DNA from 4 places in the Pseudoalteromonas sp. bablab_jr010 genome. Region 2 is predicted to be linked to each of the others. Evidence: predicted binding sites of a transcription regulator. Region 2 holds the regulator's gene; each other region holds the start of a gene.
What was found. The regulator FliA, encoded in region 2, starts transcription of late flagellar genes. The targets are predictions, from matches to a motif close to CTAAAGNTNNNNNNNNNNNNGCCGATA.
Positions count from the first base shown of each region.

Region 1: a site for FliA is predicted at 1,409-1,435, ahead of pomA (flagellar motor protein PomA). Genes of this name have one in related genera too.
Region 3: a site for FliA is predicted at 2,037-2,063, ahead of JIG37_RS19315 (DUF4402 domain-containing protein). Genes of this name have one in related genera too.
Region 4: a site for FliA is predicted at 2,528-2,554, ahead of JIG37_RS10930 (DUF5610 domain-containing protein). Genes of this name have one in related genera too.

Region 1 covers NZ_JACDWV010000201.1:4,299-8,481, reverse strand. The annotation lists gene dxs (1-deoxy-D-xylulose-5-phosphate synthase) at 1-3, opposite strand, end outside; gene ispA ((2E,6E)-farnesyl diphosphate synthase) at 92-979, opposite strand; gene xseB (exodeoxyribonuclease VII small subunit) at 984-1,226, opposite strand; gene pomA (flagellar motor protein PomA) at 1,499-2,266, shown strand; gene JIG37_RS20770 (flagellar motor protein MotB) at 2,270-3,193, shown strand; gene JIG37_RS20765 (hypothetical protein) at 3,324-3,800, shown strand; gene JIG37_RS20760 (DNA topoisomerase III) at 3,867-4,183, shown strand, end outside.
Region 2 covers NZ_JACDWV010000087.1:188,148-192,330, reverse strand. The annotation lists gene flhF (flagellar biosynthesis protein FlhF) at 1-1,143, shown strand, start outside; gene JIG37_RS09415 (MinD/ParA family protein) at 1,136-1,996, shown strand; gene JIG37_RS09410 (RNA polymerase sigma factor FliA) at 2,023-2,733, shown strand; gene cheY (chemotaxis response regulator CheY) at 2,774-3,157, shown strand; gene JIG37_RS09400 (protein phosphatase CheZ) at 3,175-3,942, shown strand; gene JIG37_RS09395 (chemotaxis protein CheA) at 3,958-4,183, shown strand, end outside.
Region 3 covers NZ_JACDWV010000195.1:81,434-85,616, reverse strand. The annotation lists gene JIG37_RS19330 (hypothetical protein) at 1-84, opposite strand, end outside; gene JIG37_RS19325 (fimbria/pilus periplasmic chaperone) at 105-896, opposite strand; gene JIG37_RS19320 (DUF4402 domain-containing protein) at 905-1,372, opposite strand; gene JIG37_RS19315 (DUF4402 domain-containing protein) at 1,392-1,985, opposite strand; gene JIG37_RS19310 (SPOR domain-containing protein) at 2,097-2,705, opposite strand; gene JIG37_RS19305 (SPOR domain-containing protein) at 2,779-3,288, opposite strand; gene galU (UTP--glucose-1-phosphate uridylyltransferase GalU) at 3,717-4,183, opposite strand, start outside.
Region 4 covers NZ_JACDWV010000127.1:20,734-24,916, reverse strand. The annotation lists gene JIG37_RS10940 (RNA-binding protein) at 77-556, shown strand; gene murI (glutamate racemase) at 519-1,313, opposite strand; gene JIG37_RS10930 (DUF5610 domain-containing protein) at 1,380-2,498, opposite strand; gene trmA (tRNA (uridine(54)-C5)-methyltransferase TrmA) at 2,663-3,760, shown strand; gene JIG37_RS10920 (DUF523 domain-containing protein) at 3,763-4,183, opposite strand, start outside.

The DNA of each region.
Region 1 (4,183 bases), on a different contig from region 2:
CATGATTTTTTATACATCCTTCGCTAACCAGAGTGCATTATAGCCCATTGCCGCTCCGATTTTTTAGTTATTTTGTCTTTCTTTTTAGGTATTAATAATTGCGTTCAACAATATAGCTTGCAAGACTCGCTAATTCGCTGGTGTCGTAATCAATAGCCTCAAGAGCTTGATGGGCTTGAGCCAGCAAATCTTGGGCTTTTTGCTTTGCGCCTGCCATCCCTAATAAAGCAGGGTAGGTTGCTTTGTTTGCAGCAACATCGGAACCCTGTGGCTTACCTAATGTTTCAGTATCAGCTTCTACATCAAGGATATCGTCTTGTACCTGAAAGGCCAGCCCAATTGCTTGACCGAATAGGTTTAATTGCGCGAGTGTATGTTCATCACAGCTTTTTGCACTCAATGCACCGAGTGTAATTGCACAATTAAGCAAGGCACCCGTTTTTAGCTGATGAATGCGCTCTAGCTGAGCAACTGTAATTTCTTTATCGGTCGCTTCAATATCCAGTGCTTGCCCACCTACCATACCTTCAATACCTGAGGCTTTGCTTAATGAGGCAATCATTTTTACTTGCTGGCTCGCAGAAACAGCAAATTGATGATTGGCAATTAAATCAAATGCCAGTGTTTGTAAGGCATCACCTGCGAGTATGGCTTGTGCTTCGCCATAGACAATATGACAGGTAGGGCGGCCACGTCTTAAGTCATCATCATCCATTGCTGGTAAGTCATCATGAACTAAAGAATAGCTATGAATACACTCAATAGCGGCGGCAAGAATATCAAGATCGGCCTTGTCCGCGCCCATCATCCGGCCCGTTGCATATACAAGGTAAGGACGTAAGCGTTTACCACCATTTAGAACACCGTAGTGGGTGGCTTCTTTGATGTTTTTTTCGGTATTAAGTGGCTGTTCAAAATAGCGATTTAAGTGTGCTTCTACGTCTTCACGAGCGCGTTGTAATTGTTCTTTTAATTGCACTTAATTAGTCCAAGTTTGAATCAAAATTGCTAAGAGGCGCTTGGCTATCGTTACCCATTAAAATGGCAACTTTTTGTTCGGCTTGTTGTAACTTACCAGACGAAGCGTTTGCTAGCGCAATGCCGCGTTCAAATTGTTTTAGTGATTGTTCCAGTGACAATTCACCTTGCTCCATTTGTGCAACAATTTGAGATAATTCATCCAGTGCTTCTTCAAAGCTTAAGTTTTCTGGTTTCTTTGTTGCCATTGTGGCCTCGATAGCTGTTAGAAAGTGAGGCCAATTTTAGGGGGAATGCTAAACTAGGTCAAAGAATGATGTGTTTTTTTACGCATAATTCATTTTTAGTATGCTATTTTTACGATTTTAAATACAGCTTAAACTTGTAGCTTAAAAATCTTACATTAAAATAAAATTAATTCATTTAATGATTTAAGTATTTCAACTGCTTGCCGATAAGCAGTTAATAATAAAAATTTGATACTTGAGTGTATCGTGTAATTGTTCCTCTGGAGGGGTATGTGGATTTAGCAACCATAATAGGTATTCTTGGTGCCATAGGCTTAATTGCTATGTCGATGGTGTTAAGTAGTGATGGCCAAGTTGCAATGTTTTACAACACGCCTTCGGTGGTCATTGTATTTGGTGGTTCGATTTTTATTGTATTATCAAATTTCACCATGGGGCAATTTTTGGGCATAGGTAAAGTGGCAGCAAAAGCTTTTATGTTCAAAATCGAATCTCCGGAAGAATTAATTGAAAAAGCAGTAGAATTAGCTGATTCTGCACGTAAAGGTGGCTTCTTAGCATTAGAAGAAGCTGAAATCCCCAACGGTTTTATGCGTAAAGGGGTCGATATGTTAGTGGATGGTCATGATGCTGATGTCGTTCGCGCCACGCTGCAAAAAGATATTTCTCTTACTGCTAACCGTCATGAACTCGGTGCTGGTTTATTCAAATCACTTGCCGATATTGCTCCTGCAATGGGTATGATCGGTACGCTAATCGGTCTGGTTGCTATGTTATCAAACATGGATGACCCAAAGGCAATCGGCCCAGCAATGGCAGTTGCCCTTTTAACAACTCTCTATGGTGCTTTCTTAGCAAACGTTGTCGCTATTCCAATTCAGGTAAAACTAGAACTGCGTAAAGACGAAGAAGCCCTCAATCAACGCTTAATTCTTGACGCGGTGCTAGGTATTCAAGACGGTCAGAACCCGAAAGTAATTGAAGGTATTTTGAAAAACTACTTAGCCGAATCAAAACGTAAAGTTGATACCGAGGAGTAGAGCATGTCAGATGAAGAGTGCAAATGTCCTCCACCAGGCTTGCCTGCATGGATGGGTACCTTCGCGGATTTAATGTCATTATTAATGTGCTTCTTTGTACTCTTGCTTGCTTTCTCTGAAATGGACGTGCTGAAGTTTAAGCAAATTGCTGGCTCTATGAAGTTTGCTTTTGGTGTACAAAATAAAATTGAAGTAAAAGATATTCCAAAAGGAACCTCTGTTATTGCCATGGAGTTCACTCCGGGTAAACCTGAGCCAACACCTATTGAAACGATTCAGCAACAAACCGTTGAGATGACACAACAAATGCTTGAGTTTCAGGCTGGCGACGAAAGCTCCGCCGGTGGTCGACAAGAACAGCGCGGTAATAAACGTGGTGGTGAATCGCAAAGTACGGCTCAGCAACAAGCTTTAGAACAGTCAATTTCTGCGGCTGATCAAGAACAAACAAATGAACTTGTGAAGAAAATTGCTCAGCAACTAGAACAGCAAATTATGGATGGTGCGATTGAGCTCGAGTCATTAGGCCAGCAAATTATTATTCGCATTCGTGAGAATGGTTCATTCCCATCGGGTAGTGCTTTTTTACAGCCAAAATTTAAACCTATTATTCGTGATATTGCTACGCTGTTAAAAGATGTGCCGGGTGAAATAACCGTGTCAGGTCACACTGATGACTTCCAAGTATCGAATGAGCTTTATACTAATAATTGGGATTTATCATCAAAACGTGCGGTGGCAGTTGCCAGTGAAATGGAAAAAGCGCCAGGGTTTGATAAGTCCCGTATGATGGTAGTCGGCCACGCAGAAACGAGGCCTCTAGTACCGAATGTAACCGACGAAGATCGCAAGCGAAATCGCCGTGTTGAAATCTCTATTATGCAAGGTAAAGCACACGAATCTGAACCTATTGATGTAAGGCAGTAAATCAATTAAAGTTAAGCCTCATTAACAAATGTAATAGAGAATAAAAATGAAAAAAGTTGATAAATATAGCTACATGCCTGGTAATGGTAGTGGCGACGATGATGGTAAAACAGATTAAGGTTAGTTAATTTTGCCTGATTGGTTTGTATATACCATCTCAATTTTGAATAATAGCTGGGTGTTCATTCTGATCCCTGCTATTTTCGTTTTCTACCTCCGCAAAGATTGGCAGGCATTCCACTTTACCGTAATAACTGCATGTTTCTTTTTATACGGTACCTTAATTCATAGCGGCTTACGTGAATTTGATGACATTTATATTTGGCGCTATGTCGTTTGGGCTTTTAATGATATTGCTTGGATGGCAATCATTGCTTACTTAGGTATTAAAGATAAAGTCTACTTATGGCAAAGTGTTTTAGGGCAGTTGGTTGTGATAATGGCGCCTATTTTGCAATTGTTCCGTTTAGTTGACCGCCACCTTTGGGATTTGTCTTACAGCACTTACATGTATAAGACCCTGCTACCGCTAATCAATATTGGTACTGTGGTCGTATGTTACCTACCACTTATCTATCTTTTTACTCGACGAAGCCAGCAAGCTTAAGGCGTTTCTTCGTTAAAAATCCTGTGCTAGACTACTGTTTATAAAAACAGTATTTAGTGTTGCGTTATGAAACTTTACATTGCCGAAAAACCATCCTTGGCACGAGCCATTGCAGATGCTCTACCAAAACCACAAAAAAAACAGGATGGTTATATAGAGCTTGGTAATGGAGATTGTGTCTCTTGGTGTATTGGTCATTTACTTGAGCAAGCAGAGCCCGATGATTACGATGCAAGTTTTAAAAAATGGCGATTTGAGCATTTACCTATCGTGCCAGAACAATGGCAATTAAAACCTAAAGCAAAAACACGCAAACAACTTACTGTACTAAAAAAGCTCATTAAGCAGGCAAGTACAATAATTCATGCTGGCGACCCTGATAG
Region 2 (4,183 bases):
GGTATTGATACGAGTGAACACTATCAAGCAAAAGAGCCAAGCTTTGAGCAGCAACAGCCTGAATATAAGCAAGCTCCTCGTTATCAATCGCAGGCAGCACCTCGTGTACAAACTCAAGCACATAGCTTAGGTTTTGATGACGATTTAGATTCTGGTTTTGATGATTTAGATTCACCCGCTGAGCACAAAAACTCAGCACCTGCGAATCAATCAGAAATGACGACCATGCGCGAAGAAATGAATGCGATTCGTCAATTACTTGAACACCAAGTATCTGGCTTAATGCAACAAGATATGGCTCGCCGCGATCCGACTCGTGCATGTATGATTGACCGCTTAGCGGGTATGGGCATTGAACGTGATGTTGCTGAGCAAATGGCCTGTTTCATTCCTGATGATGTATCACGTCAACAAGCGTGGCAAGCATTACTGCAAATGGTTGAAAACCAAATGCATACAACGAATAACGAAATCCTACGTCAAGGTGGTGTATTCGCATTAGTGGGCCCAACGGGTGTTGGTAAAACAACGACTGTTGCGAAATTAGCTGCACTGGGCGCACAAAAATATGGTGCTGATAAAGTGGCGTTGATCACCACTGATACATATAGAATTGGTGCCTACGAACAATTGGCTACTTATGGTCGTATTATTGGCTGTGGTGTTAAGCAGGTAAAAGATGCGAATGAATTAGCTGAAGTGCTATACCATTTACGTAATAAGCGTCTAGTATTAATAGATACAGCGGGTATGAGCCAACGTGATTTACGTTTAACTGAGCAATTAAACACCTTAATGCGTAATCAGCGTGTTGATATTCGTAGTTATTTAGTATTAAGTGCGACAGCACAGATAAATGTGTTGCAAGAAACCGTAAGACACTTTAAAAAGGTTCATCTAAGTGGCTGTATCTTCACTAAATTGGATGAATCTTTAAGTTTAGGTGAGATTATTAGTATAGCGATTCAAAATCGCCTGCCAATAGGGTATCTTACTAACGGTCAGCGTGTTCCTGAAGATATTCGCGTAGCGAATGCTGAAAAACTAGTGAAAAAAGCTGAACAATTGTATTTAAAACGAGCAAAAGCACAACATTCACGACGTCAAGCAGTAGCGTCGAACACAGTAGGGATGTATGATTAACACAGTATTAGATCAAGCAAGCGGCCTGCGCAAAATGAATCAAAATAATAATAGTGGCGTTAAAGTTATCGCTGTGACTGGCGGTAAAGGTGGAGTGGGTAAAACCAATGTTTCACTCAACACCGCAATCGCATTAGGGCAGCAAGGAAATCGTGTATTAGTACTAGATGCCGATTTAGGTTTGGCAAACTGTGACGTGATGCTTGGCCTTCGTGTTGAACGTAACTTATCTCATGTTTTGTCAGGCGAGTGTGAGCTTGACGAAATTCTCGTTGAAGGTCCTGCAGGTATAAAAATTGTACCAGCGACGTCTGGTTCGCAAAGCATGGTGGAATTAACACCATCTGAGCATGCAGGCCTTATCCGCGCTTTTAGCGAGTTAAACACTGAGTTTGATATTTTAATTGTCGATACCGCTGCAGGTATTTCTGACATGGTATTAAGCTTTTCTCGTGCAGCCCAAGATGTTGTTGTGGTTGTATGCGATGAACCTACCTCAATTACCGATGCTTATGCGCTTATAAAAGTGCTTAGCCGTGAGCATGGCGTATATAAATTTAAAATTGTTGCCAATATGGTGCGCAGTTTGCGTGAAGGGCAAGAATTATTTGCTAAACTTTCAAAAGTAACGGATCGCTTTTTAGACGTTTCAATGGAGTTGGTAGCTACCATTCCTTATGACGAGAACATGCGTAAATCTACGCGACGTCAAAAGGTGATTGTTGAATTATTTCCAAACTCACCAGCTGCGGTGGCGTTTAAAACATTAGCAACAAAAGCAGTTAAGTGGCCGATCCCTAATCAACCTTCTGGCCATTTAGAATTTTTCATTGAAAAACTAGTAAACGGCTAACTATGACAACATCGGTGAATAAAGCGATGGGATATCAATCAGCACAAAACTTAAATGCGATTGTTGAAAAACATGCCTCTTTAGTTAAAAAAGTGGCGTGCCATCTAATTGCTCGTTTACCTGCCAGTGTCCAACTCGATGATTTAATTCAATCAGGCATGATAGGCCTAATTGAAGCATCAAAAAACTTTGATGCTAGCAAAGGGGCTAGTTTCGAAACTTTCGCTGGAATTCGTATTCGTGGTGCGATGTTAGACGAAATTCGTAGAGGTGACTGGGCACCACGCTCAGTTCACCGAAATGCTCGCCTTGTGGCTGAAACCATTTCCGAATTAGAAAGCACGCTAAATCGTGAACCTAAAGATACAGAAGTCGCTGAAAAACTTGATATAACGCTCGATGAGTACCATCATATTCTACATGATGTAAATTCTAGTAAAGTATTAGGTATAGAGGACTTAGGCGTTGATGAAGACGTCATTACACCTGTAGGTCAGGATTTAGGACTAGACAAACCGTTTAATAACGTTAAAAATGAGCGGTTTAACCAGTCTCTATTAACGGCTATCCAATCGTTACCAGAAAGAGATGCACTTGTTTTGTCTTTGTACTACAACGACGAAATGAACTTAAAAGAAATAGGACACATACTCGATGTTAGTGAATCGCGTGTGAGTCAGATACATGGTCAGGCGATGATTAAGCTCAAAGCAAAAATCAATGACTGGATTAATTAGTAGTAAGTAAATATAGGTTCAAACCTCACCGGAGGATGTTTTGGATAAAAACATGAAAATTCTTGTTGTTGATGATTTTTCTACAATGAGACGTATCATTAAAAATCTATTAAGGGATTTAGGTTTTACCAATGTGCAGGAAGCTGACGATGGGTCAACAGCATTGCCAATGCTACAAAATCAAGAATTTGATTTTGTTGTAACAGATTGGAACATGCCAGGTATGCAAGGCATTGATTTGTTAAGAGCAATTCGTGCTGATGATAGCCTTAAGCATATTCCTGTATTAATGGTGACAGCTGAAGCGAAAAAAGAACAAATTGTTGCTGCTGCTCAAGCGGGTGTTAATGGCTATATCGTTAAACCATTCACTGCTGCGACACTTAAAACCAAATTGGAAAAAGTGTTTGAACGTTTAGGTTAATCTAAGGGGAGAGGCTTATGTCAGCACTAGCTGCGCCTCAAATAAGTTTAGAGCAAGCTCGTCAACTTGTTGAGTTTCTTGAAAATGGTGAACAAGAAAAAGCTGATCAGCTGATACTTGAAACAGCATCAAAAGAACAATCAGAGCTGTTTGCTGAAATCGGTAAACTGACGCGACAATTACATGAAGCGCTAAAAAACTTTGATCTAGATACTCGTCTTTCAGATTTAACTACCGATGCGATCCCAGACGCTAAGCAGCGCTTAAATTATGTTATGGAAATGACAGAAAGCGCCGCTAACAAAACCATGGATGCAGTTGAAGCTAGTTTACCTATAGCGCAACAACTTGCAGATGAAATAGCGACGATTAAACCAACGTGGGATCGTTTAATGAGCCGAGAAATAGAGCTCGGTGAGTTTAAAAAGCTATGTCATAGCTTAGATAATTTTATGAATAACTCGCATACTAAAACCGATGAGCTACAGGGCTTGATGACCAATGTGCTGATGGCACAGGACTATCAAGATTTGACGGGGCAAGTAATCCGTCGCGTCATTGAGTTAGTGCGAGAAGTAGAAGACAGTTTAATTAATCTCTTAACTGTGTTTGGCAGTCAAGAAGATGGTCATCAACAACAAGAAAAACAGGCCATAGAAAAAGCACCTGCAACAAGTGATACACTAGCAGGTCCTGAAGGGCCGATTATTGATAAAGACTCTCGTGATGATGTTGTCTCAGGACAAGATGAAGTCGATGATCTATTATCAAGTCTGGGCTTCTAAGAGGAGAGTAGCTGCATGAGCTTTGAAGTCGATGAAGATATTTTACAGGATTTCCTTGTTGAGGCAGGAGAAATCTTAGAGCTTTTGTCAGAGCAATTAGTTGAGCTTGAGAACAATCCCGAAGACAAAGATCTCTTAAACGCCATTTTTAGAGGCTTCCACACTGTCAAAGGCGGTGCAGGCTTTTTAAGCATGACTGAACTTGTTGATGCGTGTCACGGTGCAGAGAATGTTTTCGATT
Region 3 (4,183 bases), on a different contig from region 2:
TAGTACATCCTCTGTACTCACAGTCGAATTAGCAACGCTGATAGGACTTAATAGTATAAGCCCTATCGCAAATAAGCGATTCATAAATGTTTTCGCATTAATCCTTAATGTCGAATAGGCAATGAATATGAGCCAAAATCGACGCCTTCATACTCATCGGCACCTTGATATTTAAGCTCAATGTTCCCTTGTTTTGGCAACTGTTTACCAGAGAATAAATCTAACAACACAGTCGCTTGTTCAATTTCAGGGTATAGGCTTAGATTCCCGATTTCTGCGATTTTTTCTTGTTTACCTGCAGAATTAGTAACATACGCGCTAAGTCGACCGTAACTACTAAAACCTTGTTGTTCAGTTAATTTAACGGCAATTTTTGGTTTTTTGTTTACCGAATCTTCAACTATTTCTGCAGTTTGAAATGCAACTTTTGGCAGCTCACCTTGTTCACGATATACAACTGGAATACTAAAACTCAAAATCATATTCACTTTAAGTCCAGCCTTAGCTGCCTTATCTTCATTTGGTAAGGCTTGAAATAGTAAATGGGAACGATATTCCCCTTTAGCCAAATCCTTAGGCTTTCTAATTGCTATTTTAATCGTTTGCCTTTCGCCAGGTGCTAAGCGAATTTGCTTTGGTGATAAGCGTGCCATAGGAGAAAGGCTCGTGGTTACTGGCTCACTCAATGTTTGATAGCCCCCACCAGGTAGCGCTAATTTTTCGCTCCATACCACGCGGTATGTACGGTACTCTTCTGAGCTATTAATGACGGTGACTTTTGCGCTTCGTTGGCGCTCATCAAATGAAACCCGCGTTGGTGAAATAAGTAAGTTTGCCGTTGCATATTGACTGAAAAAAACAAAAAGAAGTCCACATAAAAGACGTTTTGCGAACATATCTATCCTTAGTAATCGACTGATATTTCTAAATAAGTTGTAGAAGAATACTGACCATCAGCGTATGGTTTAGCGCTACGGTCTGTCGTTAAAATACCGCCAATAAATACTTTTGCTTCACCAAATTCATTGGTAATCACATATTTAGGAAAACCATTAAGGCGTACAGAAAATCCAGCACTCGAGTTGCCATCGATATCATGTGTTAAGTCAACTGGGGCAACTAGATTCATAGTTAGCTGAGTTCTAGCTGGAAAGTCAGTAAGTAATAATTCTGCAGGGCGGCCATTTTTAAGAACATAAACCGAGCCCTGCGTATTGATACTGCCATCATCTTTGACGATTACAGAGCTGGTATTTGTATTAGCTAGAATAACTAGAGTACCAAAATCAAGCGCTTGTTGCTCTGTGCTCGCAGCCTGTAAGGGTGTTGAGAACACACAAAATAAAACAGTAGCTAAAAGCAAAAAGCGCATGACTAATTACCTAGTATTATTAGTAAGCAACTTCTAATTGGAAAGTGCCGGTATACTCAACATCACGATAAGGCTCAGATGACGCCGAATTTGAGGTAGATAAATTGGCACCAATGTTAAACTCAACACTGCCGTCTGCATCTGCTGTTAAATTTGGGCTGCCTGGAAGGTAATAAGCATTTGCATTTGGGCCTGAAGTAATAAAATACTTCCATTCATCAACAATAAAGTTTGGCTCATTTAAACCTTGTCCATCAGAAGCTAAAGTATTAGCAGTAGGATCAGTAATCGACAAACGCGCATTTGGCACCGCTTCCGATACCGTAAATGAAGCAGGAGACCCTTGCTCAATAATTGAAATAATCGCAGGAGATGCATCTGTTCTTGTTGAAACAGGGCTTGCATCAGGTTCTGGGTTAATTGTTAAAACAGCTTGCGCAGCACCTGAAGGATCGGCTACGGCACGAATAGTACCAAAATTTAGATCATTCCCTTTTGTTAAAACAACTGAGTTTTGAACCTTTACTGTTGCACTGAAAGATTCAGTAGTGGCATAAGAATAAAAAGCAGAAAATGCTAATGAGCATGCAATTAAAGAAAGAGGTAATTTCATATTAAGTCCTTATAAATAAATGGCTAAGCCATTTTGCTGTATCTTAAGCTTTATCGACCTCTAGAACAAATACTTTAAGGTTAATCCCCTAATTTCCAAGAGGAAAGATACTTATAGCATCTCCCCAATAAAAGGGGCTGTCACACAAGTTTGCCCCATTCTTTTGGCTATCTCACAAAAAGCTGTCGCCTGAGTATAATTTGCAAATGGACCTGCTCGTAATCCATACAAGGTTACCCCTTTTTGCTCACGAGTTTTAAAGCGAAAATCTAGGTCATTTAAAACAGCAGGATAATCACGTTTAAGGTTCAAGACCTGATGTCTGACCTTTTTCGGCGTTAAATATAAACCTAATTGCACACCTGCTTCTGCTGCTTTGTTTGCAGCAATAATCGTTTCTAATGAGTCGATTGATGATGATTGCTGAGATTGTATTTGCTCACTTTGGTGATAGATCACATCATTTTGCGGCTCAAATGCCGATGGTTGTGCAGTTAAATCACTATTAGCCGAAAGTACCTCGATTAACAACGCAAGGTCTTTTTCCATTGCAGCAAGACGTTCAATGCTAGGCTGTTGATTTTGCCACTCGGCAGCAAATTGCTGTACCTGCTGTTCAGTATAAACAGGCTGGCTTTGTTCTTGGCTCATCATACATGCTGTTAAAGCAGTTAAGCAGATGGTTAACAATAAATATTTAGAGAAAATAGAAAAATGCATGGTGACGTCAATTCTAAAAAACAGACTTAAATCTTAGCAATAAAAATGCCACCTTTAGAGTGAATATTTGACGCTAAAAATAAATTCGATTATCTGTGTATTTACTAACCCAACAATCAATACCTTGTCGCTTAATAGCCGCGCAGTCAGCTTTCGCATTTTTTAAATACTTATAGCCTCCAAACTTTAAGCGGTAGAAAGTTCTATCATGCACGTCTGCAACTTCAACATTCAAAATTGGTTTACCTTGAAAAATACTAGGCGCTTGTTTTGCCATTTTATGAAAGGTGACTTCTATTGCGGTCTCAGAGCTAACTGATGCTAACTGTAACGCAAAAGTATAATTAGGTTTTGTAGGTGCTAATATAGCAGCAGTGGCTAGGGTATTTTTTTGTGTAGCCGTTGATTGAAGCTCAGAACTAGTTTTTACATTAATTTGAAAAATAGGATCGATTAAGCGAAGTGCAAAACTTTGCATAGAATTAACGGTAGAGCTTAGCAGCAGCTCATTACTGCAACCAGAAACAGTTAATAACACCATTAGGTATATACTGCAGCGAAAAGGCTTGAAGTAATCTTTCATAATCAGGATTCTTAAACGTACCGTTAAAAAATTGCTTCTTACTTTGAAGAAGACTATCTGTTAGTACTTACCTGTACATCAAAAGCTAAAAGATAATTTAAGATATTGAAAATAAACACTAACATTATGTTTTTATTATAATTTCAGTTTAGTGCTTTAATTCGCTGCAAATCATGTTGTTAGTAAAAAGTAGCTTTATAACATAAACAATTTGCAGCAAAATTATTAATGCTTTTCATTACTCAGTTAACTAACTGAATTAGAGCAATTAATCACCATACTCATCTTAACAACCCTATAAGACAAAGGTATATCAGAAAAGTCCCTAATTTGTTAATAATCAACAATTGTCAGCTGCTTGTAAATAACAAAAAAGTGCCATATAGGCACTTTTTTAACATAATTTATTACTAAGTAAATAGAATTGGTTATTTAACCAACGACTTTATGAAGTCGCTCAATTCATCTTTGAATTCCTCACGTCGTAAAGCAAATTCAACGATGGCTTTTAAATAACCAATTTTGCTACCACAGTCATGGCTTTTACCTTTCATAGAGTATGCATCAACCGTTTCTTTTTCCATTAGCATGGCTATGGCATCTGTTAATTGAATTTCATCACCTGCCCCAGCTGGAGTTTTTGCAAGTAATGGCCAAATATTTTTGCTCAGTACATAGCGACCCACAACAGCAAGATTTGATGGAGCTTGATCAATAGGAGGCTTTTCAACCATATTCAAAATTGCGGCGCTTTCACCTTGATTGATTGTTACATCACCTAAGTCTACTACACCGAACTTGTCTACTTCGTTTTGCGGCACAGGCTCAACCATAATTTGGCTCTCACCGGTGGTTTCAAAACGCTGGATCATTTCAGCTAAGTTATCTTTTTTAA
Region 4 (4,183 bases), on a different contig from region 2:
TGTTCATTTAACTCGTTAAGATAGCAAGTTCACAATGTTAAATTAATGTTTATTTCTTGTTTATTGGTAGATCAAAATGAAATTACCCGATCAAAAATCTTTTCTTTTCTCCGTTATTCTTGCTGTTTTAGGTTTTGTGGTTGTTAAGTTCGCACTTGCAAGCTTAGCTTTAGACCCAGCATTGCTATTTGGTGCAGGCTTATTAATTGGTGCTTTAGTTATTGCAGCACTTTCATCAGCGTCAAGTGAGGAGGCCGAAGTAAAAACAAAAACACTTTATGTTGGCAACCTACCTTATCGTGCTAATGAAGGTGTTGTTCGTGCTTTATTCGAAGAACAAGGCAAAGTTTTCAATGTACGTTTATTAAAAGATAAAAATACAGGTAAACGTCGTGGCTTTGGTTTTGTTGAAATGGCTGAAGCTGATGCAGATAAAGCAATCAATCAATTAAATGATAGCGAATTCCAACAACGTACTTTAAAAGTGCGTGAAGCAAAACAAAAACAAGAGAACGAAGCTAACAGCTTTCGTGAGGGATCTGATCAGTCAGCGTAATAAGCTCAACGCTTAATTGCGAATGACCAATAGGAGCCGTTGCATAATAGTGCAGCGGCTTTTTTTTATCTGTAGTAAGAGTAAAGCCTCGTAGAGCAATTAAACTTTCAACGCGCTTAGCAATCGCTTTGCCTGAGTCAATAAGGAAGATCTGTTGTTTATAGTAGTCACTAATCGCGCTGGCTAGTAATGGAAAGTGTGTACAGCCAAGTACCAATACATCTATATCTTCTGCTATCGCTAAATCACTCAATACATTCTCAAGCTTTGCTTTATTGATTTTCTGCGTATGAAATAGTGTTTCTGCAATTTCTACCAGCTCAGTTGAGCCATATAAGCTGACTTGTGTGTCTTGGCTATGAGTACTAATTAAGTTTGCAGTATAGCGACTCTTGATAGTTGATGGTGTTGCCAGTAAACCAATATGTTTGCTGTTACTTATAGCGCAAGCGGGTTTTATCGCAGGTACTACCCCGACAACTTCTATATTTGTGTGCTGGCGAATAGTTTCTAAGGCAGAGGTAGAGGCGGTATTACACGCAATAACTAGGATATCAACGTGTAAGTTTGCTGTTTCGATAAACTGTAGTAGCGCAAAAAGGCGGGCTATGATCGTTTGCTGACTTTGCGCGCCATAGGGCAATAAAGCATTGTCCATAAAATAACTATAATCAGCATCTGGGATCAATGCTTGGATCTGTTCAAGTACGGTTGTTCCACCTATACCAGAATCAAACACCATTATATGAACTGACAAACTGCTTACCTCGGATCATCAAAGATCAGCAGTTTGCCATGCAGCTTTATAAAAAGAAAGAAAGGACTATGCCTCTTCTTCTGTTGACGAGCGTAGCTTATTCATTTGTTCGAACATTGCTTTGGTATAATCCACCAGCTTACTGACTTCTTCTTTATCTTGGTTTAACCATTGTAAGATGCCAGCCAGTTCATTTTGCAAACCAATATCGCCCGCTTTATTAAACGCCTGTTTCAAATCGTCATTAAATGGCGCTATTTTCTCAGCAACTTCTTTTTCAGGAGCAGGTTTATATTCTTCATACCCTTTAATCGCTGCTACTGTTTTGGTTTGTTTTAGATCCATGGTAAAGCCGACTAGTTGCTCGTTACCTAAGTTCAGCTCTTTAGCTTGTTCAAAGGCTTCTTCTAATGAACCAGAGAAGAATGTTTCGCTAACACTCTGCAAGTCTTCTATCAATTCATTGATAGCTTGCTGCTCTTGCTCATTTAAATCACCATTGACCGACATAGAGAATGATAAATCACGTGATTGCGAAGACTCACTGACAAAGGCTTCGTTGTCGCCATTTTTGCTATAACTGCTTGCAGACTTACTTTCGTATGCATCAGCAAAGCTAATACTTACTTCGTCACCTTCAGCGGTGGTGAAAGTGTACTCTGCGTTATTACTTAAACTGATGTATTGAGCTTGGCTAACTGAAACCGCATTAGGTTTAGGATTGAACAAGTCTTCCTCTAATTCATCAATACCTTTAAAGATACCTTCTTTAGACTTTTCGATACCCTCTTCGATGTCATCGTTAAGAATACCTGACTCTTTAAGCTCATCATACGCATCGTCGATGCCCATTTGCACACCTTTACGTGCATCACCTAGCATGCCTTTGAGTTTTTCATCATCAGCACCATCGGCTTTTGCTTTACGAAGTGCACCGCCAACAAAGTCGAGTACGTTTTTCACGATCTCTTCAAAGTCGAACAGCGGTTTATCTTTTTTCTCTTCGGCTTTAGGTAAACCAAGTGCCTCAGCAAGTTTATCATCAAGAACTTTTGCCGCGAGCTCACGACCGCGTTGTTGATAACTATCTTGACGATTTTGAATGGTAGGCTGCTGCAGAGCCTGTTTACCATTGTATTTATTCACATTTGTATTAGGCATATAGCCTAGGTTGCCAATTTTCATGATCCGACTCCATGTTATGGTTAACTCATTATCGGCCAAAAACCAAAGAACTTAAGTTTTTTGTATAAAAAAACGACACTAAAATAAATAACAAAACTAGACAAATCCTCAGCGCTCCCTACAATAGCGCCGTTATAAAGCTAAGAGATAAAAGGTAATCAGCCATGGCGGTTATAAAAATTGATACAACTCAATATGATGCACAATTGAGTGAGAAAGAGCAGCGCATCACCTCACAGTTTCGACGTTTTGGGGTCGAAAAATTAGAAGTGTTCGGCTCTGATCCTATTCATTACCGCCAACGTGCAGAGTTTCGTGTTTGGCATGAAGGTGAAGACCTGTTTCACATCATGTTTGATCAACAAACTAAAGAAAAGATCCGCGTAGATGAGTTTGACCCTGCAGCACCTTTAGTGGGTGAAGTGATGCAAGCGATGAGCGAAAACTTAAAAGACAATGAAGTTCTGCGCCGTAAGCTGTTTCAAATCGATTACCTTTCAAGCTTAAGTGGCGAGATCCTTGTTAGCTTGTTGTATCACAAACAACTAGATGAGCAGTGGCTACAAGCAATTAAAGAGCTTAAAGCAAAACTGAGCACACAGTTTAAGATTGATTTTATTGGCCGTGCTCGTAAGCAAAAAGAAGTGATTGGTAATGACTATGTTATCGAGCGTTTAAACGTAAACGGTAAAGAGCTTATTTATCAACAAGTCGAAAATAGCTTTACGCAACCGAATGCGAAAGTAAATATCAAGATGCTAGAGTGGGCACAAGCCCTTTGCCAACCACTCAATAATGACTTACTGGAGTTATATTGTGGGAATGGTAACTTTTCGATTGCTCTTGCAGGCTCATTCGACCGCGTATTAGCCACTGAGATTTCAAAATCATCGGTTTACTCAGCACAATACAATATTGCACAAAACAAGGTTGAGAATTTAGATATCATTCGTATGTCGAGTGAAGAGTTCACTCAAGCAATGAAAGGCGAACGTACCTTCTCTCGTTTAGATGGCATAGACCTGAAAAGCTATAACTGCCAAACAATCTTGGTGGATCCACCACGTGCTGGTATGGACACGCTAACTTGTGACCTAGTTGCGAACTACGACAACATTATTTATATCTCGTGTAATCCCGATACCCTAGAACGTGACCTTGATCACTTATGCAAAACCCATGAAGTAAAACGTTTTGCAATTTTTGATCAATTCCCTTACACCCATCACATTGAATCAGGTGTGTTTTTACAACGTAAATAAAATCACTCTGCCAGCGCAGCAAATAGCGCTGGCAACTGCTGCTCGCTGAATACAGCTATACCATTGTCAGTTAACAGCTTTGCAGTTAACCCCATCCCTGAAATTTTCTTTCCTGAATGACTACCATCGTAAATAGTATTGCGACCACATGACGGGCTTGATTCTTTTAACAACGCATAGCGAATGCCCTGTTTTTTGCAAAGTTTAAGTGCTTGTTCTGCGCCATAAGCAAACTGCACTGTGACATCTTGCGCATCTTTGGTAAGTACTCTACCCACTTTGATTTCTGCAGGCGGCCTTGGTGTAGGTAAGCCACCAGCTACTTCAGGGCAGAATGCAACGAGCCTTTCTTGCTGTTTAAGTGTTTCTAAACCAGGATGGAGTAAGTTTTGCGATTGCCCGTCATAACGAACAGGGTTTCCT